Regions from separate parts of the Actimicrobium sp. GrIS 1.19 genome, predicted to be linked through region 2. Evidence: predicted binding sites of a transcription regulator. Region 2 holds the regulator's gene; each other region holds the start of a gene.
What was found. Region 2 encodes FNR, which switches genes on or off when oxygen is low (the NO sensors DNR and NnrR bind a similar motif). Its sites were predicted from a motif close to TTGATNNNNATCAA; they were not measured.
Positions count from the first base shown of each region.

Region 1: RCH09_RS12770 (XrtA system polysaccharide chain length determinant) is a predicted target of FNR. The motif match lies at 5,888-5,901, and genes of this name have one in related genera.
Region 3: RCH09_RS17120 (universal stress protein) is a predicted target of FNR. The motif match lies at 6,319-6,332, and genes of this name have one in related genera.
Region 4: RCH09_RS18825 (cytochrome C) is a predicted target of FNR. The motif match lies at 3,249-3,262, and genes of this name have one in related genera.

Region 1 is NZ_JAXCHT010000017.1:9,328-17,139, forward strand. Features, by position in the region: gene RCH09_RS12740 (bifunctional diguanylate cyclase/phosphodiesterase) at 1-767, shown strand, start outside; gene RCH09_RS12745 (putative bifunctional diguanylate cyclase/phosphodiesterase) at 843-2,675, shown strand; gene RCH09_RS12750 (HAD-IA family hydrolase) at 2,714-3,388, opposite strand; gene RCH09_RS12755 (SDR family NAD(P)-dependent oxidoreductase) at 3,490-4,257, opposite strand; gene RCH09_RS12760 (LysR family transcriptional regulator) at 4,383-5,294, shown strand; gene RCH09_RS12765 (BON domain-containing protein) at 5,291-5,776, opposite strand; gene RCH09_RS12770 (XrtA system polysaccharide chain length determinant) at 6,092-7,666, shown strand.
Region 2 is NZ_JAXCHT010000026.1:41,093-48,904, forward strand. Features, by position in the region: gene RCH09_RS16330 (polysaccharide deacetylase family protein) at 1-473, shown strand, start outside; gene RCH09_RS16335 (GNAT family N-acetyltransferase) at 671-1,909, shown strand; gene RCH09_RS16340 (glycosyltransferase family 2 protein) at 1,976-3,046, shown strand; gene fnr (fumarate/nitrate reduction transcriptional regulator Fnr) at 3,081-3,845, opposite strand; gene ycaO (30S ribosomal protein S12 methylthiotransferase accessory factor YcaO) at 4,073-5,803, opposite strand; gene RCH09_RS16355 (response regulator) at 5,960-6,796, opposite strand; gene RCH09_RS16360 (PAS domain S-box protein) at 6,838-7,812, opposite strand, start outside.
Region 3 is NZ_JAXCHT010000030.1:18,356-26,167, forward strand. Features, by position in the region: gene RCH09_RS17095 (MarR family winged helix-turn-helix transcriptional regulator) at 1-375, shown strand, start outside; gene RCH09_RS17100 (efflux transporter outer membrane subunit) at 389-1,915, shown strand; gene RCH09_RS17105 (HlyD family secretion protein) at 1,912-3,141, shown strand; gene RCH09_RS17110 (DHA2 family efflux MFS transporter permease subunit) at 3,145-4,698, shown strand; gene RCH09_RS17115 (ProQ/FinO family protein) at 4,789-5,307, shown strand; gene RCH09_RS17120 (universal stress protein) at 5,356-6,198, opposite strand; gene dcd (dCTP deaminase) at 6,499-7,065, shown strand; gene RCH09_RS17130 (hypothetical protein) at 7,076-7,282, opposite strand; gene RCH09_RS17135 (hypothetical protein) at 7,455-7,751, opposite strand.
Region 4 is NZ_JAXCHT010000048.1:2,748-10,559, forward strand. Features, by position in the region: gene RCH09_RS18800 (ethanolamine ammonia-lyase subunit EutB) at 1-269, opposite strand, end outside; gene RCH09_RS18805 (transporter substrate-binding domain-containing protein) at 568-1,377, shown strand; gene RCH09_RS18810 (amino acid ABC transporter permease) at 1,435-2,118, shown strand; gene RCH09_RS18815 (DUF3761 domain-containing protein) at 2,280-2,753, opposite strand; gene RCH09_RS18820 (hypothetical protein) at 2,811-3,056, opposite strand; gene RCH09_RS18825 (cytochrome C) at 3,468-4,805, shown strand; gene RCH09_RS18830 (c-type cytochrome) at 4,807-5,475, shown strand; gene RCH09_RS18835 (aldo/keto reductase) at 5,551-6,603, opposite strand; gene RCH09_RS18840 (hypothetical protein) at 7,094-7,812, shown strand, end outside.

The DNA of each region.
Region 1 (7,812 bases), on a different contig from region 2:
AGCGCGCCACCATGGAAAGCGATCTGCGACGCGCGCTGCAGGAACGGCAATTCGTGCTGCACTACCAGCCGCAGGTTGACCAGGATTGCCACGTGATCGGCGCCGAGGCGCTGGTGCGCTGGCAACATCCCCGTCACGGCCTGGTCGCGCCCAACGCGTTCATCGGCCTGGCCGAGGAATGTGGCCTGATCCTGCCGCTGGGGGATTGGGTCATGCATACCGCCTGCACACAGTTGGCGTGCTGGGCGCAGGCAGTCGCCACGGCGCATCTGACGATAGCCGTCAATGTCAGCGCGAACCAGTTCCGGCAACCCGATTTTGTCGAGCTGGTGCTGGCGGTGTTGCGCGATACGCGGGCCAATCCGCAGCGACTGAAACTGGAATTGACCGAAAGCCTGCTGGTGGAAAACGTCAGCGACGTGATCGAAAAAATGTCGGCGCTGAAGCGGCATGGGGTCGGATTTTCGCTGGATGATTTTGGCACCGGGTATTCGTCCCTGTCCTACCTGAAACGGCTGCCGCTGGACGAACTGAAAATCGATCGTTCGTTTGTGCGCGACATCCTGGTCGATCCCAATGATGCGGCGATCGCCAAGACCGTGGTCGCGCTGGCGCACAGCCTGGGACTGGGCGTGATCGCCGAGGGTGTTGAAAGCGACGGGCAGAAGGCCTTCCTGATGGCGCACGGGTGCCGGATGTTCCAGGGCTACCTGTTCGGCCGGCCGGTTCCGATCGAGGCATTCGTGACCATGCTTGAAGTCGTTTGACGGGCGATGACGATGTATCAACACAATCCGGATCGACCCGCACGGTGTACAGTGAAACCACCTGAGCAGATAATCATGACGAACCAACCCAGTCCGAATCCCTGTGCGATCCCGAACAACGAGCCACAGCGCCTGACCGCAGTGCGCGCGTCGCAGCTGCTCGATACGGCGCCGGAAGTCGAATTCGATGTCACCACCCGAATCGCCTCGCACATGTTCGATCTGCCAATCGCCCTGGTGGCATTGATGGACAGCGATCGGCTCTGGTTCAAGTCGCGCCACGGGATCGCCCTGCAGGAACTTGAGCGCAAGATCGCCTTCTGCGCCCACACGATCCTGCAGCCCGACGCGTTGATGGTGGTCGAGGATTTGCTGCTGGATGCGCGCTTTGACGACAATCCGCTGGTGCATGGCGAGCCACACATTCGCTTCTATGCCGGCGCGCCGCTGCGCACCGCAGACGGCCTGGTGCTGGGCACCATCGCCGTACTCGGCATGCAACCGCGCGCGTTCGATGACAAGGAACGCGCCCTCCTGCGCGATCTGTCGGTCTCGGTCATGACCGCCATCGAAGCACGTTCGCGCGCGCTGGAATTGAAGCAACTGGTTCTGACCGACTCGCTGACCGGCATTGCCAACCGGATTCAGTTTCAGGTCGCGCTGTCGGTTGAATTGCAACGCGCAGCGCTGGCGGAGCAGAGCATCGCGGTGCTGTACATGGATCTGGACGGCTTCAAGAGCGTCAACGACCGGTTCGGACATGGTGCCGGCGACGTCGTACTGCAGGAATTCACGCGGCGCATGCTGCCGCAACTACGCGCCGACGAAACGCTGGCACGCATTGGTGGCGATGAGTTCGGCATCGTCATGTGCGGCGATATCGAGCCCGAGGCCGCCATCGCGTTGGCCGAACGCATCATCGATGCCGCGCGTGCGCCCTTTCGCATGGCCGACGGTAGCGTGGCCAAAGTCGGGGTGTCGATCGGGATCGCGCTCCACCCTGCTGCGAAGACTGATGCAACGACCCTGATCGAGCAGGCCGACAAGGCGTTGTATAGCGCGAAATCACGGGCGAGCAACGGCTGGCATATTTTCAGCCGGCCCACCCTGCCGGTGATTGCAGCACCACCCGCCTTCCTGCCGGTCAAGGCGGATGAGGCCGACGCTTGCGGCGACTGCGTCAATGGCACGGTGCAACCGTTTCCCTTCACCATGGCGTATCAACCGATTGTCAGCATTTCCCGCCGCACCGTGTTTGCCTATGAGGCACTGGCGCGCGGCATCGATGGCGAATCGGCCGCCGTGGTGCTGGCACGGGTCAACCACAGCAATCGCTACGCCTTCGACCAGAGTTGCCGCCGCACCGCCATCGAGGTAGCGACCCGGCTCGGGCTGGTCGAGACCGGCGCCCTCCTGTCGATCAATTTCATTCCGGGTGCGATGAACGAGCCGACCAACTGCGTGCGCGTGACCATGGCGGCGGCGCGTCGTGCCGGCTTGCCGCCGAACCGCTTGATCTTCGAGGTGACCGAGAGCGAACAGGTGCTGGAGCCGGCGCGTCTGGCGCACATCTTCAACGTCTATCGCCAGCAGGGTTTCAAGCCGGCCATCGACGACTTTGGCGCCGGATATGCCGGCCTCAACCTGCTGGCCGAGTTCCAGCCGGACATCATCAAACTGGATCGGCAACTGCTGGAACAAATCGATCTCAGTTTGCCGAAACAGGCCATCGTGCGCGGCGTGCTCAGCGTGTGCCGCGACCTCGGTATCACACCGATTGCCGAAGGGGTGGAAACCATCGAGGAATATCGCATCCTGCGCCAACTCGGCATCGACTTGTTCCAGGGGTATCTGTTTGCCCGTCCGGGCTTCGAATCGCTGCCGACGCCGGTTTTTCCGGACGATTGACGGCGCAGCTGTTCAGCGCTGTTGACGCTCCACGCCGATCAGGAACGCTGCGCCAGGCGCAGCCAGCCGCTCTCGTCAAGACTGGCAGACAGCGCCTCGTAGTGATCGATGGCGGCATGCGGCGTCGCCATTGGCGCGCCATGCGTGGCACGCACCACCATCACCGTGGCGCCGGCTTGCGCACCGGCCAGAATGCCGACCTCGGCATCTTCGAACACCAGGCAATCGGCCGCATCGACACCCAGCGTACGGGCGGCCAGCAAATAGCACGCGGGGTCCGGTTTGCCGACAGCGACATGCTCGGAGGTGATCAGGACCGGCGGCGTCGGAATGCCGGCCGCTTTCAACCGCTGTACCGCCAGTGCCCGCGGCGTCGACGTCACCACCGCCCACATGGTCGGCGGCAACGCGTTCAGAAAGCGGATCGCACCGGCGATTTCGACGGTGCCGTCCAGATCGGCAATTTCAGCGGCGGTGATCCAGTTGGCTTCGGCCAGCGGATCGACGCCCGGCAAGGCCAGGCGCGTAACCGTGTCGATCGCCCGCACCCCGTGGATGGTTGGCAAAAATGCCGCGACATCGAGGCCGTGGCGGCGCGCCCATTGGCTCCAGATCCGTTCGGCGGCAGCGATGGAGCTGACCAGGGTGCCGTCCATGTCAAACAGAAAGGCGCGGTAACGGCGGTCGAAGCTCACGTGGGCAGGAGAGGACAAGTTCGTTTTTCCTTCGGACTGGATTGGCCGGCGATGCGGCACATCGCGCGTTGGTGCAGCCCCGAGGATAAGCCAAACTGTCGCGGCGACGAAATAATCGCCTAGATGGCAATGCCACCCGACACTTCAATGCGTTGGGCGTTGACCCAGCGGTTGCCGTCGGACAGCAAGGCGGCGACGGCGCCGCCGATATCGTCCGGCATGCCGACGCGCCCCAATGCGGTCTGCCGCGCGATGCTCGCATTCATCTCGGCATTGTCACGCACCGCGCCGCCGCCAAAATCGGTGGAGATCGCTCCCGGCGCGATGGTGTTGACGCTGATGCCGCGTGCGCCCAGCTCTTGCGCGAGGTAACGGGTGAGCACCTCGACGCCGCCTTTCATGACGGCATAGGCGGCGAAGCCCGGCAACGCAAAGCGGGTCAGGCCGCTGGAGGTATTGAGGATGCGACCGCCATCGCGCAGCAGCGGGAGCAGCTTCTGCGTCAGGAAGAAGGTCCCCTTCAGGTGCACGTTGAACATCCGGTCGAACTGCTCCTCGCTGGTGTCGGCAATGGATGCATGCGCACCGCTACCGGCATTGTTGACGAGGTAATCGAAGCGGTCACGCTGCCACGTGTCGGCCAGCGCCGTCGTGACGGTCCGGGCGAAGGCGGCGAACGTGTTGCTGTCGCCCACATCCAGCTGCAGCGCGACGGCACGGCGGCCATGGGCCTGGATCAGTTGCACCACCGCCTCGGCTTCGGCCAGATTGCTGTGATAGGTGACGATCAGGTCGACGCCGTTGGCGGCGAGCTTGAGCGCGGTGCTGCGTCCGAGACCGCGGCTGGCGCCGGTGACGAGGGCGATCGGGGTGATTGGCGTGGTCATGGGGAAATCCTTTGGTGGTCGAAACTGGTTAAGGTGAAGCCACTGTAACCATTCCCTGAAACGCGATAAACAGCAACAAACCAGCTACACTGTTCTTCCGAAAGAACAATCAAGGATGCCGCCCGATGGACTTCAATGAACTGCGCATCTTTGCCCGGGTGGCGGACCTCTCCAGCTTCAGCCGCGCCGCTGAACAACTGGGCCTCGCCAAGGGCCATGTGTCGACCGCAGTGCAACGTCTCGAAGCGCGCCTCGGCACGCGCCTGTTGCAACGCACGACCCGCACCGTGCGCCTGACCCCGGACGGCGAACATTTTCTGGTGCATTGCCAGGAACTGCTGGCCGAGGCCGAGCAACTGCAGACCCTGTTCCAGCCCGCCGCGAGCGGCTTGACCGGGCGACTGCGGATCGACCTGCCCAACATCCTCGCGCGCGACGTCGTCATTCCGCATCTGTCCGGCTTTCTGCGCGCGCATCCGCTGCTGGACGTCGGCATCAGCACCATTGACCGGCGCGTCGATCTGGTCCATGAAGGGTTCGATTGCGTGGTGCGGGTCGGCACGCTCGACGATTCCGATCTGGTGGCGCGGCCGGTTGGCATGATGCATATGGTGAACGTCGCCAGTCCGGCCTATTTGCACGCGTACGGCACACCGCGCACGCTGGCCGATCTGGCGCAGCACCGCGTGGTCCATTACGCGCCCAATCTCAGTGCCAACGATGCGGGCTGGGAGTATTTCGACGAGGCCACGGCCAGCTACCGGACAGTGCCGATGCCGGCCACCATCTCGGTCAATGGCACCGATGCCTATCAGGCCGCGGCACTGGCAGGCATGGGCCTGATCCAGGCGCCGCTGCTGGGGGTCCGGCAATTGGTCGCGCAAGGTGCGCTGGTGCTGGTCTTGCCGGAATTCCGCGCCCGCCCGATGCCGGTCTCGCTGCTGTTCGCCAGCCGCCGTCAACTGGCACCGCGCGTCCAGGCCGTGATGAACTGGCTGGCGGATCTGCTCACCCGATACCTGGCCGAACCCGACTAGCGCGGCCGATACGGCGGCGCCGCTGCGGCACTGGCGCGAAGCCGGAGAATCACTTGCTGCACGTGCGGCACGGCGCGTGCGAACGGCTCCAGATCCGCGCTGCGAACGGTCTCGCCAACGCAGCCTTCAATGATCACCACCCTGCCCTGCACGGTGACCCAAAGGCTGGACTGCGCAAACGGATTGTGTTCGCGCACGGCAGACTGCAATGCTGCGGCGATGGCTTGATCGTAGGCGTAAGCGTTGGGCAGTTCGCACTCCTGCGCGAGCCAGCAGCTGGTGCCCTTTTCGGCCCGATGATGCGACTGCGCACGCATCTCCTGCTCGGTGATGAAAGGGCCGGCCGGCAACGGACAATCGGGCAGCGCCGCCGCCAGCATGAAGAACGGATCGTTGAACCAGTTGCGCAGCTCCGCGCCGGCGTGGGCCGGCCAGCCGAGCGCAATGGCAACGAGCATCGGCAGCAGCATTCGATGTTTCATGGGGCATGTCCTCGCGCTGCGGGTGGCTGGTCATTGGGCGGACGCGATCGCGACACCGCCCTCGGAATTGTCGCGCAATGCGATGCGCCGCGCCCCCTGGAACAGCGCCGCTTGTTGAAAATCAAGGTGCGTGCCGCCTGGTCCGGTAAAAAAGGCGATGGGCCATCCAGAACGTCCCGGATGGCAGCGGCACTTTTCCGCGCAAATCCGTCACGGACCGTTTCATGACCTTGCCATTACTTTTTCCCGTATCGTCGCCGTTCCGGTTTTCCGTCAGGTCTTCGCAACTGGCGCAAGCGCGGGCCGGCAGGCGCCATGGATAAGATCCTGGCCGACCTGCGACGGCACCTGCGCGCGATGTGGCGCTATCGCTGGCACGGCCTGATCAGCGCCTGGGTGGTCGCGCTGCTGGGCGCGGTCGTGGTGATGATGATCCCGAAGAAATACGAAGCGTCGGCGCGCATCTTCGTCAATACCGATTCGATCCTCAAACCCCTGATGGCCGGCATGGCGGTGCAACCCAATACCGACCAGCGCATCGCCATGTTCAGCCGGCTGCTGCTGAGCCGGCCGAATGTCGAACAATTGATCGACCAGTCCGGCATGGGCGCGCGCCTGACTACGCCGGAGCAGCGCCAGGCCATGATTGACGACGTGCTCAAGGTGCTCGACATCCAGGCTGCGGGCGAACGTGACAATGTCTACCTCATCAAGTTTCGCGATACCGAAGCGGCGCGCGCCAGGCGCGTGGTCGAATTGCTGGTCGCCCGATTCATCGATTCCAGCCAGCGCAACCGCGGCACCGACGACGCTGCCAGGAAGTTCATTGATACCCAGGCTGCGCTGTACGAAACCCGACTGCGCGACGCCGAAGCGCGCCTGAAGCAGTTCAAGTTGCACAACCTGGCCGGCGGCAAGGACAGCTTCCAGCCCGATGGCAAAGGCTACTTCGCCCAGATGGCGACGCTGGCCGAGCAACTCAGCCAGGCGCAACTGCAGTTGCGCGAAGCCGAGCGATCGCGCGACGCCTATCGCAGCAGCCTCGCCGCCGAATACGGTCCGGCGCCATCGGCCAGCGTCAATGGCGCGGCCGGTGGCGGCAGCCTGCCTGAAATCACGGCGCGCATCGATACCCTCAAGCGTAGTCTCGACGACATGCTGCAGAAATACACCGACGCGCATCCGGACGTGAAAGGCGCCCGCCGCGTGCTGGCGACGCTGGAGCGCCAGCGCCGCGCCGCGCTGGCCGAAGTGCGCCGCACCGGCGTCGCGCCCGCCGCCACCGGCATGGCGGGAATGCGGGCGTCGGAGCAGCTCAAGGTCAGCCTGGCGCAGGCCGAGGCCTCGGTCGCTTCGCTGCAGGCGCGGGTCGGCGAATATGCCAGTCGCCTGACCGACCTGCGCGAGGTGGCCAGGCAGGTGCCGGAGCGCGAAGCCGAGCTGGCCCAGCTCAACCGCGACTACGACATCAACAAAAAAAATTACGAAGAACTGGTCACGCGCCGCGAATCGGCCAACATCAGCGGCGACATGCAATCGGTGGTGGGGGTGGCCGACGTCCGGCTGATCGATCCGCCGCGGGTGGCGCCGTCCATGAAGGGGCCGTCGCGCACGCTGTTGCTGGCGGCGACGCTGTTGCTCGGTGCGGGCGTCGGACTGGTGGTGAGCTTCCTGCTCAAGGAATTGCATCCGCGCGTGCACGACACCATCGAACTGGAGCAAACCTTTGGCCTGCCGGTGCTGGGCGTGATTTCACGGCTCACCAACCCGCTTGCCGAGCGCGAACAGCGGCGCGGACTGGTGCGCTTCGCGCAGATGGCGGCGGTGCTGGCCGGCATCTATCTGGGGGTGCTGGCGGCCGGGGTGATTCTGACCAGGCAGGTGGCCTGACGCGACGGTAGCGGTTCCGGTGCGCGCGCCACGGCATCGGCCGAAGGCGCGACCGCGTCCGGCGGCGCGCAGCGATTGGCAGGAATTGATGGTTGATTGTCCGTCATGCCATGGGTAGTTTTTCGATAATGGCTTCTCCCATCCAT
Region 2 (7,812 bases):
CCATGAAAGCAAGCCTCAAGCGGAAAGAGCACCATCAGGTCGTTGACCTGGTCGAAAAAATTGCCAGCGCGCTCGGCCACACGCCTTGTCCGGCCGAGGGCGATTACCGGTTCATGTCGTGGGATCACGCGCGCGATCTGGTCCGGGCGGGTTTTGAAGTCGGTGCACACACCATCAACCACCCGATTCTGACGAATTTGCCGTTTGACGAGGCTGCCGCCGAAATCCTGGGAAGTCGCGACATGATCGTGCGCCAGACCGGTCAATGCAGCACCACATTCTGTTTTCCAAACGGCAAGTTGGCCGACATGAATCCACGTCTTCTTGAATTTTGCCGCCAGCATTTCGCGGCCGCGCTATCGACCGAGCGCGGCGCCGCCTCCGTCGATGATCTGTTTGAACTGAAGCGATTGTCGGCTTCGGGCTTGCAAAGCTCCGAGAATATGGAGTGGATGTTGTTAAGGGGATATTGAAAGTGTATTCTGACGTCCGCTTGAGAGCGTCCGGAAAAACATGCCGGGCGCGTCGTGCCCAGCCCTCCCGGCACGTCTTGCCGGATGTGCCAAGGCTGGTTTCCAGCGCGCCGTTGTTGTCCGGCTGCCCGGAAATCGGCATCCCAATCGTCCTCCGTTGTTGCGGAAACAAATACTGATATCACGGAGAGAGTTGAATGACTGGAAGCGACCCTGCATTTGGCTCGGCGCGGTTACTTGGTCAGGTCGAGTTTGCGCTCACGCTGCCTCCGACGCACCAGCCGCAAGATCTGCTGCCGAAAATGACCGGGCACCTGCGTCGGCATGTCCGCGCCTTTGATGCAAAAGAGGCATGTCCGGACTGGTGGGAGCCGCTTTATCGGATCGCCAGCAATGCGGCGATATTTTTGTCGCGCGACTGGATGGAAACCTGGATCGGAATCTACGGCGCTGAATTCACCGGCAACTGGGTCTGGTGGTCATGTAACGGGGTGGTCGTGGGCGGCTGCCTGTTGTTGAGAAAAACCGCGCGTATCAGTGTGTTCTTCATGCCAACGCTGTACTTGAACGCCGGCGGCGCCACATCGACGCGCTCACCACTTGCCGAACATAACGACGTGTTGTTCGCACCCGGCCATGAGGATGCCATTGTCAGCGACCTGACGGAATTTCTGTCGACGCTGGCGTGGAGCCGCATTGTCCTGAGCGGTTGTTGCGCCAATGGGATCATCGAACGGGTAATCGCTGCGATTCCACAGTCGCGATCGGACCTCGATCACAAGCCGGCGCCCTACGTGAATATCGAGAGCCTGCGCGATGCGCCGTTCCTGACGCAGGTATCGAGCAACACGCGTGCGCAAGTCAAGCGCTCGCAACGTGTTTACGAAGCCGAATCCGGACCGGTGTCGCTGGTGGCGGCGACCGATCTGGACACCGGCATGGAATTCTTTGACGAACTGGCCACGCTGCACAACGAACGCTGGGCCGGAAAAGGCGTGGCAGGATCGTTCTCCAGCCAGAGCGCTGTCGCGTTCCACCGCGCGCTGATTCGTCGCTTGTGGTCTTCTGGCGGCGTGAAGCTCCTGCGCGTCACGGCCGGCCAGAGCACAGTGGGTGTTTTGTATAATTTCATTTCCGACGGGGCAGTATTTTTTTATCAGTCGGGCTTCGCCTGGCAGCAGAACAGTCAATTGAAACCGGGTCTGTTGACCCATTGCCTGGCGATTGAACATTGCCGTATCGATGGCTTGCGTGAATATGACTTTCTTGCGGGCGATTCGCAGTACAAGCGTTCGTTGTCGACGCATCAGCGTCACCTGTTCTGGGCCACCGTTTATCGGGCCCGCGGCGGTGTAAAAGTGTTTTTGATGGCTCAGAAGTTCAAGCGGTTGTTGATGCGACTTCGGGCTCGTGCAATTGCGCGACTGCGCAAATGATCTGCGCTGACATGCTCTGCAGCCTGAGAGCCGACGCGCACAGCGATTCACCATGAGGAGACTGGGATGCCCGCCCAACGTCGTGCCAGCACACCCGGAATAAGCGTCGTCATACCCGCCTTTAACGCTGCGGCAACGCTCGAAGAGGCGCTGCACAGCGTTTTCTTGCAAACCACTACCATTCCCCTTGAAGTGATTGTCGTCGACGACGGCTCGACGGATGGCACCGCCGAGGTACTGCGCCGATTTGGAAGTGCCGTGACCACGCTGCACCAGCCCAATAGTGGCCTGGCCGAAGCCCGACGCGCCGGCATTGCGATGGCGCGCGGCGACTACATCGCGCTGTTCGACGCCGACGACATCTGTGAGCCGGAACGCCTTGCGATGCAATCGGCATACCTTGCGCAGCGCCCCGAGGTGCTTTTGGTGGCATCGGATTTTTCAGCGTTCAATGACGACGGCAGCCTTGGCGCATCCTTCGGCCAATCCTATTACGGGGCATTTCGTCGCTATCCGCGTGGCGTTCCCGATATCTTTTCGGTGCAGGAGGAGTTCGGCACGGCGCAAGGGACCAGCTCCGGGTGCAGCGTGGCCAGCTATCGTGGCCTGATCTACGAAAAACTGGTACTTGGCAATTTCATCCATCCGCCCACCGTGATGTTCCGGCGCACGGTGCTGGATCTGGTCGGCAATTTCGATCCGGAGGCAGGCTCGATGTGCGATTGGGACTGGATCATGCAGGTCGCGCGGCAAGGGCAGATCGGGTTCCTGAAACGGGATTTGCTGCGCTATCGCATCTCGTCAAGCCAGATGTCCGGTGCGCGGTATCGTTACCGCCGTGCGGTCGACATCATTCGTGTGCTGGAACGACTGCGGCGCAGGGATCCTGAAATCTATCAACTGCACCGGCGCGAATTCGATGAGAAGCAGGGTGCCTTCAGTCTCGACGCGGCCGATGCCGTGTGCGAAGAAGACCGCATCGCCGCGTTCGGCTGGCTCTGGCGCAGTGTGCTGCGTTACCGCCATGTCGAAACCCGGTCAGCGCGCATTCTGGCAAAGCTATGCATGCCGTCGTGGCTGCGCGGACTTGCGCGTCAGATTGGCAGCGGCGCGCCTGCGGCAGTGACTGAAGGGTGATGGCCGCCACGGACGTCGCGCCGTGTGCGCCCGATCACATCGGCGTGCAGTGTTCCGTTCCCGCCGCCAGACCCTTGAGCATGACCGGATCAAGCAGGCGCACCTCACGCTTGTCGACTTCCAGCCAGCCCTGTTTCTTGAAGCGCGACAGCAGGCGGCTGATGCTTTCGATCGTCAATCCGAGGTAGTTGCCGATATCCTCGCGCGACATGCGCAGCTGGAAGCAGGTCGACGAATAGCCGCGTGCGGCATAACGCGATGACAGGTTGACGAGGAAGGCGGCAAAGCGCTGTTCTGCGCGCATATTGCCAAGCAGCAGCATGACGTTCTGTTCGCGCATGATTTCCTGGCTCATGATGCGATGAAAGTGATGTAGCAAGGTCGGGATCTGCCCGAACAGTTCTTCCAGCCGGACGAATGGGATCTCGCACACCTCGCTGTCTTCCAGCGCCACGGCGTCGCAGTGGTGCTGTTCGGCGCTGATCGCATCCATGCCCAGCAATTCACCGGCCATTTGAAACCCCGTGATGTGGCTGTCGCCGCCGGCATCGACCTGGCAGGTCTTGAAATGACCAAAGCGCACTGCGTAGAGATTCCGAAAGGGATCATTCATCCGGTACAGCACCTCATCGCGGGCGATGCGTCTGCGGCGGCCGATGATCTGGTCGAGTTTGTTGATGTCCGCCTCATTCAGGCCCATCGGCAGGCACAACTGATGCATGCTGCAGCCGGCGCAGCTGGCCTTCAAAGCTGGAATGTTGATGACGGCGGGGGTGATGCGTGCAAGGGATTGGTCCATGCCTAGTGTGTACCATGAATATGCGCGGATTGCGCTGATTTCCAAGGATTGCTTTGCATGGAACCATGTTGCCATGCTTTTACACTTTCAAGCGCACACCGTGCGCCTGTGAATCGCATGCCTTTAGTGCCGATCAAAATGCTAGATGGAAACCAGCCGCAAGCAGTTGCGCTATGCGGCAATCCGGCTGCGTCGCTCGATGACCTGCCTGCGGTGCCCGCCGTTTTCTACTGCGGCGCGCGATCGGCTGCAAACAGTTTGTCATAGGCCGCCAGCAGGGTCTGGTGCATGGCGCTGCCCTGCATGTCAGGCCCGAGCGTGGCAAGGCCGAAGAAACGCTCCCTGCGGTCAAGCAGGGCGGCCGCCTGCCGCACCGTCTCAGGCCCGTACAAGAGATCCAGTGCCCGCCGGTGGTTTTCGGGATCGTCCAGATTGAGCAGGCTTTCGATGCAGCGATAGACCAGACGGCGCGCCGGATTCATTTGCTTGTACTGGTGGATCCAGTCGCAGCCCTCGCGGGTGGCTTCCTCGTCGCCGATTGCCAGTGCCAGCAGCGTCTTGAGCTCGCCGATACGCAGTTCCTTCCATGCAGTGCCAACCGGAATCGCCAGCCCGAGGATTTCCCACAACGGACGTTCGTCGTTCAGGTTCGAGGTTTGCAGATAGTCCAGCAGTTGCGCCGATTCGGCGTCATTGAGCGCATCGAGGCGCACCAGTGCCGGCCGGATGTCATTGCCGACACTGTTGTTTTCCCATTCCAGATCTTCCACCGGATAGATTTCCGACATGCCCGGCACCAGGATGCGGCAGCTGTACGCGCCTTGTTCGCTGAAGTCGGCAACGTAGATGTCCTTGCCCTCGGCATGCACGGCCTGGCACAACCAGTGGTAATCCTCTTCGGTGGTGTTGCTGAAGTTCCAGTCGGCGAACGGGAAGTCGGGCGTGTCGCCCAGGAAGTTCCAGCTGACCACGCCGCTTGAATCGACAAAATGAATTTCCAGATTGGCGACTGCGGTGATCTCATCCATGTCGAAACCGGGCTCCGGGAAACCTTCGAGCGATTCCAGCGCACGGCCTTGCAGCAGTTCGGTGAGTGCCCGTTCGAGCGCGATCTCGAAACGCGGATGGGCGCCGAAGCTGGCGAACACGCCCTGGTCCTTCGGGTGCAGCAGCGTCACGCACATGACCGGATACCGTCCGCCGAGCGAGGCGTCACGCACCAGAATGCCAAAGCCGGCTTCGCGCAGACCCTTGATGCCGGCGGCGATGCCCGGATAGCGCGCGATGACATCCTCGGGCACCTCGGGCAGGCACAGTCCTTCGCTGATGATGCGGTATTTGATGTGACGTTCGAAGATTTCCGAGAGTGCCTGGCTGCGTGCCTCCATCATCGTATTGCCCGCAGCCATGCCGTTGCTGACATACAGATTGCCGATGATGTTGACCGGAATCCAGGTCGCCGTGCCATCGCGCAGACGGGTGTAGGGCAGGGCACAGATGCCCCGTTCGACATTGCCTGAATTCAGATCGACCAGCACCTGGCTGTCGATTTCGCTGTCCGGGTTGTAGAAGGCATGTAGCTCGGGATTGAGCAGCTCGGTCGGCCAGCGGCCATCTTCGCTGGGGGCGAACCAGCGTTCTTGCGGGTAATGCACGAAAGGGCGGTTGGCGCGGGTCGCGCCGAGATAGAAATGGGTCCAGAAATAATGCGTGCCAAGGCGTTCGAAAAATTCGCCATAGGCGCTGGCACGGGCCGCCAGTTCAGTCGCCCCTTTTCCGTTGGAGAACAGCATCGGGCAATCGCGGTCGCGCATGTGGACCGACCAGATCGCTTCAACCGGATTCAACCAGGACGATTCGTCCAGCGTAAAGCCGCGTACGGCCAGTTTGGCCTGCATGGTGCGAATGGTGGATTCCAGTGAGGCGTCTTTGCCGGGGATAAAGCTTTCGGTTTGCATGGGGGACTCGGTGGGTTGTCTGGATGCGACGCACGCGATGGCCGCCGTCGGGTATGCGGATTTTACAGAGATGCGCGCCGCAGGGCGACTGGTAAATTGTCGCCGGCAGCGCGGCTGGTTGCAGCGGAAGGGTGACGCGACGCCAGCGGGGTGGCGCTATTTGGCGCGGCGTTCGATGCGCTCGGTGACATCCATGCCAATGCCGCGATAACCAATGAACCGACTTGACGAATCAAACATGGGTTCGCCACTGACCTGCAGGAATTGTTCGGTGCCATCCTGCTTGCTGCGGCTGTAAATGAAGTCGAGGAAAGGTCGGCGGTTGTGGATGTATTCGTTGAGCTGGTCACGCTGGGCGGTATTCCAGCGTCCGGGACTGGCCGGGTCGGGCGGGGTGGTCAGCCCGTCGGCGCCGATCCCGAGCATGTCATGGACCGGGCCGGAGGTGCGGATGAATTTGCCCTCGGCATCCTGCTCCCAGTACCAGTCCGAGGACAGTTCGGTAAAACTCCTGAAGCGGGCTTCGCTTTCGCGCAGTTCGGCGGTGCGTTCGGCCACGGTTTGTTCGAGCACCTTGTTGTAATTGCCGAGCCGCTTGTAGAGCAGACGCACTTCCAGCATGTTGTGAATGCGGGTTTGCACTTCGACAAGGTCAAACGGCTTGCTGACGAAATCCTTGGCGCCGGCCTGCAGCGCCCGCAGTTTGTGGCCGGGCTGGGCGGTAATGACGAGTACGGGCAGATAGCCGTTGGTTTCGATCCTTTGCAGCGCATCCATGACCTGGAATCCATCCATCTCCGGCATTTGCAGGTCCAGCAGGATCAGGTCGTACCGGTGTTCGGCGTACAGGTCGCAGACGCTGGTGGGATCCATGGTCGAACTGATATCTTGATAGCCAACGGCGCGCAACATCTGCTCCAGCAGAATCACATTGGCCTCCTGATCGTCCACGATCAGGATACTGGCGTTAAGCATTTCGGCGGCTTCAAGCATTGCGGTAATCCCAGAAAAAAGTGTGGTGCAGGTCGCCAATATTATGCGACAGGTTCAAGTGTCTTGTCCAAACCTCGCTGGTCGGCATGACGCAACGCCAGGTCCAGGGCTTCCATGAATTCCGGCACTTTGATCGGTTTTGTCAGATAACGGAAAAACCCGGCTTCCATGCCTTTCTCGATATCGCGCGGCACGGCATTGGCCGACAGTGCCATGACCGGGATGTGCGCGGTCTCAATATCCTCGCGCAAAATTGCCATGGCGCCGTAGCCGCTGATGCCGGGCAAATTGATATCCATCAGGATCACGTCCGGCTGGTAGGCACGCGCCAGCTGGATGCCTTGATGACCGTCGGTGGCGGACAGCAGCTTCAGGTCGCCACGGCGGGCGATCAACTGCTCGATCAGCGCCAGATTGGCCGGATTGTCTTCGACATACAGGATCGTGCGTTGCGGCGCCTGCTGCGGGCCGAGCGGATTTTGATCGGGCACATGGCTGTCGCCGTGTTCGCCAAATTCCAGTTCCGGAGCGTTGGCGCCGACCAGTTCCACCCAGAACACCGAACCGACGCCGACCGTGCTTTCGACACCGATGGTCCCGCCCATCAATTCGACCAGCTGCTTGGTCACCACCAGGCCAATTCCGGTACCCTCTTCGGCGCTGCTTTCCTGGCCCAGCCGGTTGAATGGCTGGAACAACTGGCCAACCTGTTCCGGTGTCAGTCCCATGCCGCTGTCGCGCACGCTGACGCGGACCCGGCCACTGCCATGCATGGTGCAGTCGACCGTGACGGCGCCGCCGATGCGATTGTATTTGGTGGCGTTCGACAGCAGGTTGATCATCACCTGCTTGACCCGCGTGCGGTCGGCATGGACATAAAACGGACTGGCCAACTGGGTGAAGACCATCTGGATGCCGCGTTTTTGCGCCTGCGGTTCGATCATCGCCTGGCAATCTGCCAGCACATCGGCCAGCGACATCGACTCGTGCGACATGGTGACCTTGCCGGACTCGAT
Region 3 (7,812 bases), on a different contig from region 2:
GCGCTGGAACCACTTGGGATTACCCATTCACAGGGCGGCATCCTGCTGATGTTGCTGTCGGACCGGTTTGACACGGCATCGAAACTGGCGCGCGAGTTATACATCGATGCCGCTGCCATGACGCGCATGCTGGAGCGGTTGACCAGACTCGGCCTGATCGTGCGCATCCCCAGTGCAGCGGATCGACGCGCCGTCTTGCTGGCGCTTACGCCTGCCGGGCGCTCGCTGGCAGAACAATTGACGCCCATTTTCACGGCTGTACGGGCGCGCAATCTGGTTGGCCTGAGTGAAGAAGAAACGGGATTTCTCAAGTCCTTGTTGCGGCGGATCTTGCTGAACGACGCCGCTGCCAACCCTCAAAAATCGTCAGACTAACCTGAAAATAAGTATGCCTGATCAATCAAATCTCTCCTCGATGAAAACCCTGCGGTCAGCGATTCCCGGTGCCGTGCTGTTGGCATTGGCAATTTCCGGCTGCGTCAGCCATGGTGACATTCGCAGTACGACAACGACGACGTCGGCGACCGATCTTGCCAGCACCGTGACGTTGCCGGGGCAGGGCGGCCGCTGGCCGCGGGTGGATTGGCCGGGCCAGATTGGCGGTCCTGCGCTGCAGGCCCTGGTTGACGAAGCGTTGGCAGACAATCCGAATCTGAAGGCGAGCAGCGCGCGCATCGCTGCGGCGCAAGCGCTGGCCGAAGCTACCCGAGCCGCAGCCGGGCCGACTGTCGGCGGAAGTTTTACCAGCACCTATCAGCGTTACACCGAACACGGCATCATCCCGCCGCCGCTGGCTGGTGCGGTGCGCTCTGACAATCAATTGGCCGTGAGCTTCGCCTACGATCTTGATTTCTGGGGCAAGCATGCGGCCGACTTGCGTGCCGTGCTGGCGCAGGGCAAGGCGATTGACGCTGAGCAGTACAGCGCGCGCCTGATGCTGGCGGCGGCAGTCGCGCACGGCTGGCTGGGTTTGCATCGCCAGCTGCAGCAACTCGACCTGATCGAGCAGCAACAAGCAGTGCGCATCAAGCAGGATGATCTGACGCGCCGCCGCATCGCTGCCGGACTGGATACCCAGAGCGAAAACCAGCTCGGCAAGATCCAGCTTGCCAATTTACGCGCCGAACACGCGCAGTGGCAGGAAGCCGCCGCGCTCACGCGCAATCAGCTGGCGGCCCTGCTTGGCAAGGGCCCGGATCGGGGCTTGGCGATCGCACGACCGAGTACCGCTGCGCTGGAGGATTTCCCGTTGCCGGAGGCGCTGCCGCTTGAGTTGCTGGCACGGCGGCCGGATGTCCTCGCCGCACGCTGGCAGGTCGAGGCGATGCAGGGCGACATCGACAGCGCCCGTACCAATTTCTACCCGAACGTCAACTTGACGGCATTCGTTGGCTCGTCGAGTCTCGGGCTGGGCAATCTGCTCAACAGTGGCAGCCGGATTGCCGGAATCGGTCCCGCGATTCACCTGCCGATCTTTGAAGGCGGCGCGCTGCGCGCCCAGTTGAAGGGCAAGGTTGCCGGCTACGATGGCGCGGTCGCCACCTACAATGCCGCGCTCACTGAGGCGCTGCATGATGTGTCCGATCAGGTGCAGTCGATGCGCAGCGCGGCGGTCCAGAGCAAGCAGCAACATGCCGCCGCCGAAGCGGCCAACAGCGCCTGGCAACTGGCCGCGCAACGCCAGCGGGTCGGCACCACCAACTTGCTGCCGGTGCTGGCCGCCGAAGCCAACCTGCTGCAGCAACGCCGCAGCGAGCTGGATGCGCAACTGCGCATGACCGACCTGCGCGTCGGCCTGATCAAATCGCTGGGCGGCGGTTTTGATGCCAATGCCGCCGGCCTGACCGCGCCGCCCGCCGCGGCTGCCGAATCCCTTCCAACATCCCGCAACACAACCGTCAAAGCGACATCATGAATTCTCCTGTCACTGCACCTGAAGTCCCTACTCCTGTCACTGCACCTGAAGTCCCTACTCCTGTGGCTGCGCCGAATCGCAAGCGGCGCACCCTGATGCTGCTCGTCACAGCAGTCCTGATCCTGCTGCTGATTGCGTACGGCATCTGGTGGGCCTTGTTTGCGCGTCACTTCGAAAGCACCGATGACGCTTATGTGGCAGGCAACGTGGTGCAGATCACCTCCCAGGTGGCCGGCACCGTGATTGCGATCAACGCGGATGACACCGAGCTGGTGCAGGCCGGCAAACCGCTGGTTCAGCTCGACGCTACCGATGCGCGCGTCGCGCTCGACCAGGCCAGTGCGCAACTGGCGCAGACCGTGCGCGAAGTGCGCACCCTGTTTGTCAACAACGGGACGCTCAATGCCAACGTCACTGCGCGCAATACCGACCTCGACCGGGCCCGTGCGGATCTCGCGCGCCGCACCGAATTGATCGGTTCCGGCGCGGTCTCCAAGGAAGAGCTGGAGCATGCACGCAATGCGCTGCAAAGCGCCGAGTCGGCCTTGTCGGCCACGCGCGAACAACTTGCCTCGAATCGCGTGCTGACCGAGCATACCTCTGTCGCGCAGCATCCCAACGTACTGCGCGCGGCCGCGCAAGTGCAGGTGGCGCATCTGGCCATGGTGCGCGCTTCGCTGCCGGCGCCGATCACCGGCTATGTGGCCAAGCGTTCGGTGCAGGTCGGCCAGCGCATCGCCGCCGGGGCGCCGCTGATGTCGTTGGTGCCGTTGTCGAACCTGTGGGTTGATGCGAATTTCAAGGAAGTGCAAATTGCCCATATGCGTATTGATCAGCCGGTGACGTTGCGCTCGGACCTGTACGGTTCGGACGTCAGCTACCACGGCAAGGTGGTCGGGTTGGCCGCTGGTACCGGCGCCGCATTCGCGTTGCTGCCAACGCAGAATGCCAGCGGCAACTGGATCAAGGTGGTGCAGCGGATTCCGGTGCGCATTCTGCTTGACCCGTCCGAGCTGGCAGCCCACCCGCTGCGGGTCGGCGTGTCGATGCAGGTCAAGGTCGATATCGCTGCCGACGGCGGCACCTCGCTCACGTCCAATCGGGCCGCCCGTACTGCACCGGCGTATGCGACCGCTGCCTTCGAGGCCGCCGACAAGGACGCTGCTGCGCTGATAGCCCGCATCATTGATGAAAACAGTGGCGCCGCCGTCAAGCCGACACACTGACCGATGAGCACCGCACCCCGTCCGGCCCTCCAGCCGCTGCATGGCAGCCAGCTCGTCATCGGCACGATGGCGCTGTCGCTGGCCGTGTTCATGAATGTGCTCGATTCGTCGATCGCCAATGTCTCGATCCCGGCCATTTCGGGCGACCTTGGCGTGTCGCCGCAGCAGGGCACCTGGGTCATCACCTCGTTCGCGGTGGCCAATGCGATTTCGGTACCGCTAACCGGCTGGCTGACCCAGCGCATCGGGCAAGTGCGGCTGTTCGTGACCTCAATAATCTTGTTCGTCATTGCCTCATGCCTGTGCGGACTGGCGCCCAGCATTGAACTCCTGATTGCTGCGCGCGTGCTGCAGGGCGCCGTGGCCGGGCCGATGATTCCGTTGTCGCAGGCGCTGCTGCTATCGAGTTATCCGCCTGCAAAAAGTGGCATGGCGCTCGCGTTCTGGGGCATGACCACGCTGGTCGCGCCGATCATGGGGCCGCTGCTGGGTGGCTGGATTTCCGACAATTACACCTGGCCGTGGATCTTTTACATCAACATCCCGATCGGGATTTTTGCCGCCTGGGCCACCTGGTCGATCTATCACAAGCGCGAGACCGCGATCCGCCGGCTGCCGATCGACAAGGTCGGATTGGTGCTGCTGGTGTTGTGGGTCGGCTGCCTGCAACTGATGCTCGACAAGGGCAAGGAACTGGACTGGTTCAATTCCGGCGAGATAATCATCCTGTGCTCGATCGCCGTGGTCGCCTTCGTCTACTTCATCATCTGGGAGCTCGGCGATGACCACCCGGTGGTCGACCTGTCGCTGTTCCGGGGACGCAATTTCAGTGGCGGCGTGATTGCGATTTCAGTCGCGTATGGCTTGTTCTTCGGCAGTCTGGTGATCCTGCCGCTGTGGTTGCAAACGCAGCTGTCGTACACCGCCACCGAGGCTGGAAAAGTGATGGCGCCGGTCGGCATCTTTGCGATCATTCTGTCGCCGGTGGTGGGCAAGCTGCTGCCCAAGATCGACGCGCGCTGGGTCGCCACCACGGCCTTTCTGATCTTTGCGCTGGTGTTTTACATGCGCTCGCAATTCACCGTGGACGTCGATCCGATCTCGCTGATCATTCCGACGGTGATCCAGGGCGCGGCGATGGCGATGTTCTTCATCTCGCTCACGTCCATCATCCTGTCCGGCCAACCGCCCGACAAGATTCCCGCTGCCGCCGGACTTTCCAATTTCGTGCGGATCATGTTTGGCGGGATCGGAACCTCGGTCACGTCAACGCTGTGGGACAGCCGGACCGCGCTGCACCATGCCCAGCTGGCTGAGACCACCAACATGCAGAATCCGGCCTTTGCGCAGGCGGTGAATGGCTTGACGGCACAGGGCCTGTCCGAGCCGGGTGCGTTGGCGGTACTCGAACGCGCCATGAGCGTGCAGGCCAGCACGCTGGCAGCGACCGATATTTTCTGGATCTCGGCGATTCTGTTTCTGAGCCTGATTTCGCTGGTCTGGCTGACCAAACGTACCCGTTCGACCGCGCCAGCCGATGCGGGCGGCGCCCATTGATGCCAATCAGTCCATTCCAGTCGCGGGCAGGGGCATTGCCGTGCTATGCTCGTTCATCTTTTTTTGACTTGCCCGCGCAAATTTTTCTCAATGAATTCCCCAGACACACTCCCAACCGCAGAACCGGTCACGCCAGCAGCAGTCACGCAAACCGATATTCCATTGGCGCCTGCGCCGAACCCGGTGCAGGCAGCGCGTAGCCTGCTCAAGGAACTGCAACAGACCTACCCGGCGTTTCGCGATTGCCTGCCACTGGCGATCGGTATTGACAAGCAAATCATCGAACGCCAACCGGCATTGCCACGCAAGACGTTGCGCATCGCGCTCGGCCAGCACACCAATTCGCTGCGCTATCTGAAGGCGGTCGAAAAAGCGGTCAATCGCTTTGACCTCGACGGCACGCCGGGCGAGGCACTGACCGACGAACACCGCAAGCGCGCGGCCACCCTGCTCAAGGAACGCTTCAAGAAGGAAGCCGACCAGCGCAAGGCGCATCGGGCTGCCGAGGCCGCGTTGCAGGCCAGTGCCGACGCCGAACGCGCGCAGGCCGAAGCCGCACGGCTGCGCAGCGAGAAATTGAATCTGCTCGCTGCCAAGTTTTCCAAGTAAACCGAAGGCGCATGTCGGCGTCATGCCGACGCGCGCTGCCGCACGATCTCAGTGCGTCATCAGCACCGGCAGTGTCATCGATTCCAGGATCGTCCGACTGACGCCACCGAGCAGCGTTTCGCGCATGCGCGAATGCCCATAGCAACCCATCACCAGCAAGTCCGAACCGCGGTCCGCCGCCAGCGACAGTAACGCCGCGCCGAAGTCGATCTCGATCTGTTCCTGCATGACATTGGCCTTGACCTGATGGCGCGCCAGGAACAGTGCCAGATCGGCGCCGGGTTCCTGCCCATGTACATCCGGACGCGCATCGGCGTTGAAGACCGCAATATCGACGACCCGTGCGGCGCGCAGCAGCGGCAGTGCATCACGCACGGCGCGCAATGCTTCCGGCGCGCCATTCCAGGCAATCAGCACCTGGCGCGGCGGGGCCGGAGGCGTGCGCACGGTGTGCGGCAGGATCAGTACCGGACAACCGCCATGGACGGCGATATGTTCCGGCAGATCGGCGTAGACCGATGACACTACGCCATCCGGGTCGTACTGGCCGACCACCACCAGGTCGCAGTAGCGCGCCTGCGTGGCAATGCTGTTTTCGGCTTCATCATCGGCCAGCCGGGTTTCAAACGATGGCACACCGATGCGCTTGACCAGTTGTTCGAAGTGGGCAATGCGCTGTTCGGCCTGCTGCCGCAGTTGCGCCAGATACGGCGCGATGCCGGGATCAACCACGCCCGAGGCCAGCGATTCATAAAAATAGCGCGACACGCCGGTGGTGGCGCTGCCGATCAGATGGGCTTCGTTCGCCAGTGCCAGTTGCGCAGCAAATTCAATACGGGCGTCAAGATGCGGGGCTTCATCGAGGTGCACGAGGATGGTCTTGTACGACATGAGCGTTCTCCTGATTGGAACTGGTGTTGACGGATAGTGGGAAAAACCCGATCAGTCTGGCGTTTGAGGGGTGAGGCGTCGAGTGCTTGTTGTCAGAAAGAGCAGATGATTTGGGCACATTTGATGCACATCAATCGCCCAATGGCTGATGGAATGGGGCTGCCGCGTTAGTGGCACGGCCAGCCCGCACGGGAATGTGGCGCGGTGCACGCAACCGGATCGACAGGAACCCCGGAGCGGCTAACTTTTCACGTAAAATCCGCTACGGCAACCGTGCCTCCCTCACAGCAAGAGCAGACAATGACCATCAAATCCGACAAATGGATCCGCCGCATGGCGGCCGAAACCGGCATGATCGAACCGTTCGAACCGGGCCAGATCCGTGAAGTCAACGGTCAGAAGATCGTCTCGTACGGGACCTCGTCGTACGGCTACGACATTCGCTGCGCCGACGAATTCAAGATCTTCACCAACATCAATTCCACCATCGTCGATCCGAAGAACTTCGATGAAAAGTCCTTCGTCGACCTCAAGAGCGATGTCTGCATCATTCCGCCGAATTCATTCGCGCTGGCCCGCACGGTCGAATACTTCCGCATCCCGCGCAGCGTGCTGACCATTTGCCTGGGCAAGTCGACCTATGCGCGCTGCGGCATTATCGTCAATGTCACGCCGTTCGAGCCGGAATGGGAAGGCTACGTGACGCTCGAATTTTCCAACACCACGCCGCTGCCGGCCAAGATTTATGCCGGCGAAGGCTGCGCCCAGGTGCTGTTTTTCGAGAGCGACGAAATCTGCGAAACCTCCTACAAGGATCGCGGCGGCAAATACCAGGGACAGCGCGGCGTGACGCTGCCGCGCGCCTGAGCCGACGGGACTAGCCGGTCTGGTTGGCCGATTCGGCCAGCTTGGCCAGGTTCTTCACCCGCGCCATCGCATTTTGCTGCGCCACATTCCACAGCGCGTCCTGCGCGGCCTGCTGCTGCAGCGCCTGCATTTCCTTTTGCACATCAACACTTTGCTGTGCGCTTGCCTTGGCCAGGTCGGTCAAGCTGGCACTTAACTGGCTGCCGGTGAAGTCCATGATGGTTTCCTGAAAAAATGTCGTGCAGTGATCTCCAGTTCCCGCACAGTGACGAGAACCACGGGTGCATGCATCTGGACGCGTTCGAAGCAACCTTCGCGCCAGTCAAATTGCAGGATGGCCGCATTGCCCGAATGGCGCTGCCTTGCCATTGCCGCGATGTGTCGACGCATTAAATCTGATTCATTGCCTGCTGCAGCTTGTTGAAACGGGTCGTTTGCGCGGAGGCCTGGTTCGCCACCATGCTCCAGAGCGCCTGCTGGTCGGCTTGTTTTGTAAGTTCAAACGATTCCAGGGCGGTCTTCAATTGCTCGAGCGCTGACTTGTTCGCCAAGTCGGTAATTTGCGAAGCCGTGCTCACTTGCGTGCTGCTCGTGCCGAAGCTTGAGGCGGACAGGTCTCCAGAATAGATACTGGTTGGGGTAGTGGACGTGCCAGTAGTCGTCGAAGTGTCAAAAGGATAAGCCATAGCCGTTCTCCGGAAATATTGATCGAAAGTTCGGCGACTGCGCGTCGCCAGCGTCTTGTCG
Region 4 (7,812 bases), on a different contig from region 2:
ACGGCGAACGCGGCGGCATCGTGACTGTCGATGATCAGGCGCGTGACTTCATCGTCTTCATACGGAATCAGCACATCGTTGAGGAAAACCGACAGCGGCAGCGCAGCCAGCGTCATTTGTGCGATCACGCGTTCTTCGGCACTGTGTGCCGCGATCCCGGCCAGCTGGTCGCCGGAGCGCAGCGGCGTGGCCTTGGCCATCAGGTCGGTGAGGTCGCGAAAGCCCCAGGTCTTGCTGCCGGCGGTGTGGCGATAAGCGTGTTGATGCATGGCGCTTCTCCAGGATCTGGTGGTGTCGGTCTCGGCGCAAGGGGCGCACCGTGCCGGTTTGCCGCCGAAGCAATCTTAGCATCGCGCTCCGCGCGGGCCATGAATCTGCTTCGAGCGCCTGACGCACCAGCGCTCGACGTATTTTTCATCCATCGCCCACGGGATTGCGACTACGATGGCGCTTGGGTTCCCGGCTGTAGCGTGCATGACTATGCAAAGCTGAATTTCTTCGTTCGCATTCAAAACCGGACTGTTCTATGATGCCTGCCTTGCCATGGCGAAAACATAAGGAAATACAATGAAAACTCCAGTCAATTTCTCCGCAGCGAAATATCTGCTCGCGTTCGGTATCGCAGCGGTCATGACGGTTGGGGCCAGTGCGGCTGACCTGCTCGATACCGTCAAGGCACGGGGAACACTGAAGATTGCGGTGGAGGGTACCTATCCGCCATTTAACTTCAAGGATCAGAAAAGCAGCGAGCTGACCGGATTCGACGTCGATGTCGCCAAACTCCTGGCCAGCAAAATGGGTCTCAAGGCGGAATTCGTGACCACCGAATGGAGCGGTATTCTGGCCGGGCTGGCGGCGGGCAAGTTCGACGTGATCGTCAACCAGGTCGGCATCACCGAAAAGCGCCAGGAAGCCTTTGATTTTTCCGACCCCTATACGGTCTCCAGCCCGCAGCTGATCGTGAACAAGAAGACCACGGTGTCATACAAGAGCCTGGACGATCTGAAAGGCAAGAAGCTGGGTGTCGGCCAGGGATCAAACTATGAGCAGAAGGCAAAGAGTGTCGCTGGCATCGAGGTCAAGAGCTATCCGGGCGCACCGGAATATTTGCAGGATCTGGCCGCATCGCGCATCGACGCCGCCCTCAACGACACGCTGATGGTTGCGTATCTGCTGAAGACCTCCAGCTTGCCGCTGAAGCCGGGCGCTGTGCTGGATGGCGTCGAAAAGATTGGCATCCCTTTTCAGAAGGGTAATCCGCAGTTCAAGGCAGCCTTGAACAAGGCCCTGGCAGAATCGATCGCCGACGGCAGCCTCAAGAAAGTCTCGGTCAAGTGGTTCGGCATCGACGTCAGCAAGGCGCCAGCCTCGCACTAATCCGTTCTGGCAGTCCCGTCCCGCACAGATTTGTGCGGGCATTTTTTTTGGAAAAGTATGGATCCCATCGAGCTACTCCGGATCGCCGCACCGGTCATGATCCGGGGCGCGGGTTACACGCTGGTCTTCGCGCTCGCTTCCATGTTTTTCGGATTGGTGCTGGGCTTTGTGCTGGCGGTCGCGCGCATTTCCCGCGCGACGCCACTGCGATGGGTCGCGACCGGCTATGTCAGCGTGCTGCGCGGCACGCCGCTGCTGGTGCAGGTCTTCATCATCTATTACGGCTTGCCAGGCATTGGCATTGAATTCTCTCCGACCACCGCCGGCATCCTGGCATTGAGCCTGAATGCGTCGGCCTATCTGTCGGAAAGCATCCGAGGCGCAATTCTGGGCATCAGTCGTGGTCAGTGGGCCGCCAGTGCCAGCCTCGGCCTGACCGATAGCCAGACCCTGCGCTACATCGTTCTTCCACAGGCATTGCGCATCGCGGTGCCGGCCATCAGCAATACCCTGATCAGCCTGATCAAGGACACCTCGCTGGTTTCGGTCATTACCGTGACCGAACTGATGCTGGCAACCAAGGAAGTCATCGCCACGACCTTCCGGCCGCTGCCGCTGTATATCGCCGCCGCCATGGTGTACTGGCTGTTCAGCGTGTGTTTTGAATTATTGCAGCACCGTCTGGAGCGCTGGTTTGATCGCACCAACCGGCCGGTGCAAGCCTCTGCAGAAAAATCATGATTCCGCCACAAAAAACAGCGTAGTTACCTTCCGATGGCGCACCTGCTGGCTTGGCCATGGCGTTGGCGGAGAACATGCTACTGCGCGATGCAGCGGGCATCGCCGACATCGCGCAGTGCGCTGGTTGTAGCCCCGCCAGCACGTGGGCAGTGGGCGCGCGGTTAGCTGCAGGCCTTGCCGTGGTCGGCATGAAACCCCTTGGCTTTGGCATCGGCTTCCGTCATGTAGGAGCCGGCCTTGGTTTTCCCGTAGTACTTCGTATTTTGACAGTGGTAGACCTTGCTGCTGCTGTTGACCCAAACCTGACCAGGTCCGCCGCCGGCAGCGGCTGGGGTCGCTGGTGCAGGGGTGGCAGTCTTGGCTGGCGCCGCGGCTGCAGCCGGGGCCGGGACCACCTTGCTGGCCGGAGCCGGGCTGGCAGCCGCAGGAGCCGCCGCGGCATCCTTCGCGCCGTACCATTCCTTGATGCCCTTGTGCCCGGAACACGCGCCGCTTTTCGCGGCGCCGGAGTAATAGGTGCCATCCTTGCACTCGGCGGTGCTGCCAGCCGGGGCCGCAGCTGGCGCCTGTGCACTGGCAATGACAGAGGTGAGCAGGGTGGTGACCATGCTTGCTGCGATGAACAGTGTTTTCATGTGATGCCCTCAGGTTGGGTGATGCGTTATGCAGCGAAGGAACTCTGTTCTTGTCAGTTATTTCGAAGGCGCGACGGTGGGCGCCGGGGCGGCCGCTGCAGCTTTTTCGGCCGCTTTCTTGTTGGCCATGTGGCGTCCCACGAGGCAACCACCCACTGCGCCGGCGACGGCATGATGTCCGGCGACATGCCCGGCGACGCCGCCCACCGCTGATCCTTTGATACAGCCTTTGGCATTGGCAACGGAGGCGGTTCCTGCGAGTGCGGTGACGAGCAGCATGGCAATGCCGATATGCGATTTCATTGAAGGTCCTTGTTGTGTCGACGACGTCGATCCGAGCCTCCTTAACCAACTCGCATCAAGCATGGTTGACAACCGTCTGACACGGCGTGCGCATTTGTCTGACGCAGACGGTTGCCCGTCTTGAATGAGAAATTGCGCTGACCAGCATGGTCGCACAACGTTCTTTGTGCGAACCGCATCCCGAAAGCAGTTTTGATGCACATCATGGAACACCTCTGCCCAGCATGAGATTGTGCCAACACTGGCAATGGGGGCTTGTCGACGCAACGCAGGTTGTCATGCCGCCACATGTGCGGCAGCGCACAAAGCATCCGGAATCGCGTGAACTACATTGGACTCGTACTTGATGTAGCAGCGCGTGACGCGTTCGTGACAATAACTTGAATATTCGACGAGAAGGATCGGACGCACATGGACGCACTCACTGGCCGCGGTTTCGGCTTCACCTCTTCGCGCCTGCTGGCGGTTGCCCTGTTTGCACAGGGTTTGCTGGCATCGTTTTCTGCACAGGCGCTTCCCTCGTTTGCACGCCAGACCGGGCAGAACTGCGTGGCCTGCCATGCTGGCGGCCAGTTTCCCGAACTGTCGCCATACGGGCGCCTGTTCAAGATGACCGGCTACACCATCGGCAAACGCGACAACAATCCGTTTTCGGTGATGGCCGTCATCAGTGACACCAAGACCAAGACGCCCACCGAAGACCCGGCGTTTTCGAAAGACGGCAACGTGATCTTTCAAACCGGCAGTGTCTTCCTGGGCAGCAAGGTGACCGACAATGTGGGTGTCTTCGCGCAGGCCACCTACAACAATTACGACAACCAGAATCTCGATAACGGGAAATGGCAGGGCAAGTGGAGCTCCGACAATATCGACATCCGTTATGCCGACCGCACCATTGATGCCAACCGGGACGTGATCTGGGGTTTGAGCGTCAATAACAACCCGTCGCTGGCCGACCCCTGGAATACCGCGCCGGCCTGGATTCAATATGTGCCCACCGGCTTTGGCGTGACCAGCCCGGATGCCGCACCGATCGTGTCGCAACTGGGCGCGCAGGCAGCCGGCGTCGGTGCCTACGTGTTCTGGAACAGGATGCTGTATGCCGAGCTCGCCGGGTACCAGACCGCCAATGGCGTCTGGTCCTTCCTGAGCCAGGGCGTCAAGCATGCCGACCAGACCAAACTGCGCGGCACCAATCCGTACCTGCGGCTGGCGTTGACCCGTGAATGGGGTGCGCACAATGCGATGGTCGGCATGTTCGCCATGAACGCCAACGTCTATCCCGACAATCTCAATCCGACCGGACCGACCACCGGCTATCGCGATCGCGGCGTCGATGCGCAGTATCAGTATCTGCTCGATCCGCACACGGTCACGGTGCAGGCCAGCTATATCCGCGAATCGATCGGCAATGGCGACGTCGCCGGTACCGCGACCAATTCATCCAACACCCTGCGCACGCTGCGCCTGAAGGGCAGTTATATCTATCAGAACAGGTACGGCGCCAGCCTGGGATATTTCAGCACCACCGGCAGCTCCGACGAGACGCTGTATCCGGATGCGGCAACCAATCCTGACACGCGCGGCTGGATACCGGAGGTGTTCTGGATACCGGTGCAGAACGTGCGCATCGGCGCGCAGTATTTTGCCTTTGACCGCTTCCATGGCGCGAAGAAAAATTACGACGGCAACGGTCGCGATGCCAAAGACAACAACACCTTCTTCTTATACGCTTGGGGAGCTTACTGACATGCGCGCAATCAGCAGCAAGAAATGGCAACTGGTTTGCAAGGGCATGGCCGTCGGCGTGGTGTTGCTCGGTGCCGCCTGCAGCGCCCCCGAACGATCACGGTCCCTGAGCGACAGCAATGTCTCCGCCGTCACCATCGCCAATCAGGTCTGCGCCAATTGCCACGGTCCGCAGGGGGTCTCGGAATCGCCTGCGTTCCCGCATCTGGCGGCGCAGTTGCCGGTGTATTTTACCGAGCAGATGAAGGCGTTCCGCAGCCATGGACGTTCCGACCCGGCGGCCGTCAACAGCATGTGGGGCCTCAGCGCGAACCTGACGGATGCGCAGATCGACGGCCTGGCAACCTTTTATGCCGGCCTGACGCCGGCACCGGGCAAGCGCGCCGACGCTGCTCTGCTGAAGGAAGGCCAGATCATTTTCGAGCAGGGTCTGCCGGGCAGCAATACGCCGGCTTGCAGCACCTGCCACGGACCGAAAGGCGAGGGCATGGCTTTGTTTCCAAGGCTGGCCGGCCAGCATGCCGACTACCTGGTCAAGCAGCTCAAGGTATTTCAAAGCACCGAGCAGCGGCCCGAAGGCGCGGTCATGAAAACCGTCGCGCATGGCCTGGACGCGGCCAACATGCGCAATGTCGCTGCGTATCTGGAGGCACTGCCGCTGCGGCCTTGACGGTGCGGGTCCGGCCGGACCGTACGGATGGCCGGACCACGCTCACCGACCACCTCGGCCGGCGGATCACAACGGCTAGGCGTCCCGCGGCGGATGTTGCAACAAGGCGAGACGGGCGGCGCCTTGGCGCTCGAGCATCCAGCCGGGATATTCGGCTGGCAAGGCGCTGACCTTGTCGAGCATCTCCAACTCGCCCGCCGACAGGGCAATCCTGGTCGCGGCGAGATTGTCAGTGAGCTGGTCCGGCCGTTTGGCGCCGACGATGACGCTGGTGACGACCTGCTGGTGCAGCAGCCAGGCGATCGCAATTTGGGCCACCGACACGCTCTTGCCATCGGCAATCCGGCGCATCACGTCAATGACTGCGTAGGCGCGGTCACGGTCGACCGGCGGAAAGTCAAAACTGGCGCGCCGACCCTGTCCGGCACTTTCGTGCGCGCGGTCATATTTTCCCGACAGCAGACCACCGGCAAGCGGACTCCAGACCATCAGCCCAACCCCCTCGGAACGCATCATCGGTACCAGTTCGCGCTCCAGGTCACGACCGGCGATGGTGTAGTGCGCCTGCAGCGAGACAATGCGCGCAAGACGATCCCGTGCGGCGATGCCGAGCGCCTTGGCGATCTGCCATGCGGCCCAGTTCGACACGCCGACGTAACGGACATGGCCGTGCTGGACCAGATTGTCGAGCGCATGCAATTGCTCTTCCATCGGCGTGACGGCATCGAAGCCGTGAATCTGGTAAAGATCAATATGGTCGATCTGCAGGCGCTTGAGGCTGGCCTTGCACGCCTCGATGAGGTGCACGCGCGACGTGCCACCCTGGTTGGGACTGGCCCCCATCTGGCCAAACGCCTTGGTCGCAATGACAACCTGATTGCGCGCGATGCCGAGATTGCGCAACGCCTGGCCGGTGATCTGTTCCGACATGCCGCCGGCGTAGACATCGGCGGTGTCAATGAAGTTGATGCCGCCATCGATGGCGCTACGTACCATCTTGTCGGCATCGTCTTGCTGCAGCTGGCCAATCTTGCTCCACATGTCGTCACCCGCACCGCCAAAGGTCATGGTGCCGAGACAGAGTTCGGAGACGAACAGGCCGGTTTGGCCCAGGGTTTTCATGCGCATGGTGATTCTCCTTGGAAACGGGGAAGTGATGGACTGAGGATGTTATTTTTACTATACGCCGCCTCGGCCCCGGACGTGCTGCAGCACTCGACGGGTAACGTCAGGAGCCTGTGCGGCAGAAATCCACGGGCCTGTCGCGCCAGCGCAAAGATGCGCCAGACGGGTTAGAAAACCTTCCAACAGATGGTCTGCACGTCCCACGCCACTGGGCTGCGCGCGCTGTCGACACCGCAGGGAGGCCGAGGTTTGCGGCGCACCCGTCCAACATCAGAAAAGGACATGGCAAGACGCACGACGCCATCGGCGCATGGGTGGTCACCATGTGGCGCTTTCCTTGTCTTGAGTTAACTTATCAACACGACAAATAACGCATTTGAAACGTTTCTTGATATTGTCGTTGGTGTTTTCTTTAGCGAAACCACCATGAAAGAGAAGGCTGGCGCGCTTCGCCCTGATTGCTACGAGTGCCTACACTATCAAGGGGACAATGATGATCATCCGTTTCGGCAGGTTTGCGTTGCTTGCGTTGCTTGTTTTTCTGACTTGTGCCGTTGCGCTCCCGACCAGGGCGGCAACGTTAATCCGACAGATTCCGCGCAGTTCAACGCTCCAGTTTCCGGCGGCGAACCTGGGAATCGACGGCCTCTCGGCGCCGGAAGTCGAACCTACCTTTAACAACGCGCCCGACCTGGCCGATGGTCCCACTGCGGCGGGTGGCAACGGCACGCAGGCAACCAGCAACGTGCTTCGGCGCAGCGCGAAATTCAAGATCAATCGCAGCATTGCGCGACACGAGGGCCACGGCATGCCTGCCGAAGCGATGGTCGGCACCGGCGTCGACCGCCACCTGCTGGCCAGTTTCGACGGCCTGAATTCGCGCAACCAGCGCCTCGCCAGCGGCGGCAACCAGTTCTCGGTCGAGCCGCCGGACCAAGCCCTGTGCGTGGGTAACGGCTATGTGCTGGAGTCGGTCAACGACGTCCTGAAGGTGTTCGACGGCAAGGGCGCAGCGCTGACTGGCGATATCGCCCTGAACGCTTTTTACGGCTACCCGCCTGCGATCAACCGGCAGGTCAGTCCGCGCGTGTTCGGACCCTCGATCACTGATCCGGTGTGCTACTACGATCCGCAGGTCAGGCGCTGGTTTCACGCGGTGCTGACCCTTGACACGGATCCCGTCACCGGAGCTGCCAATGGCAACAATCATCT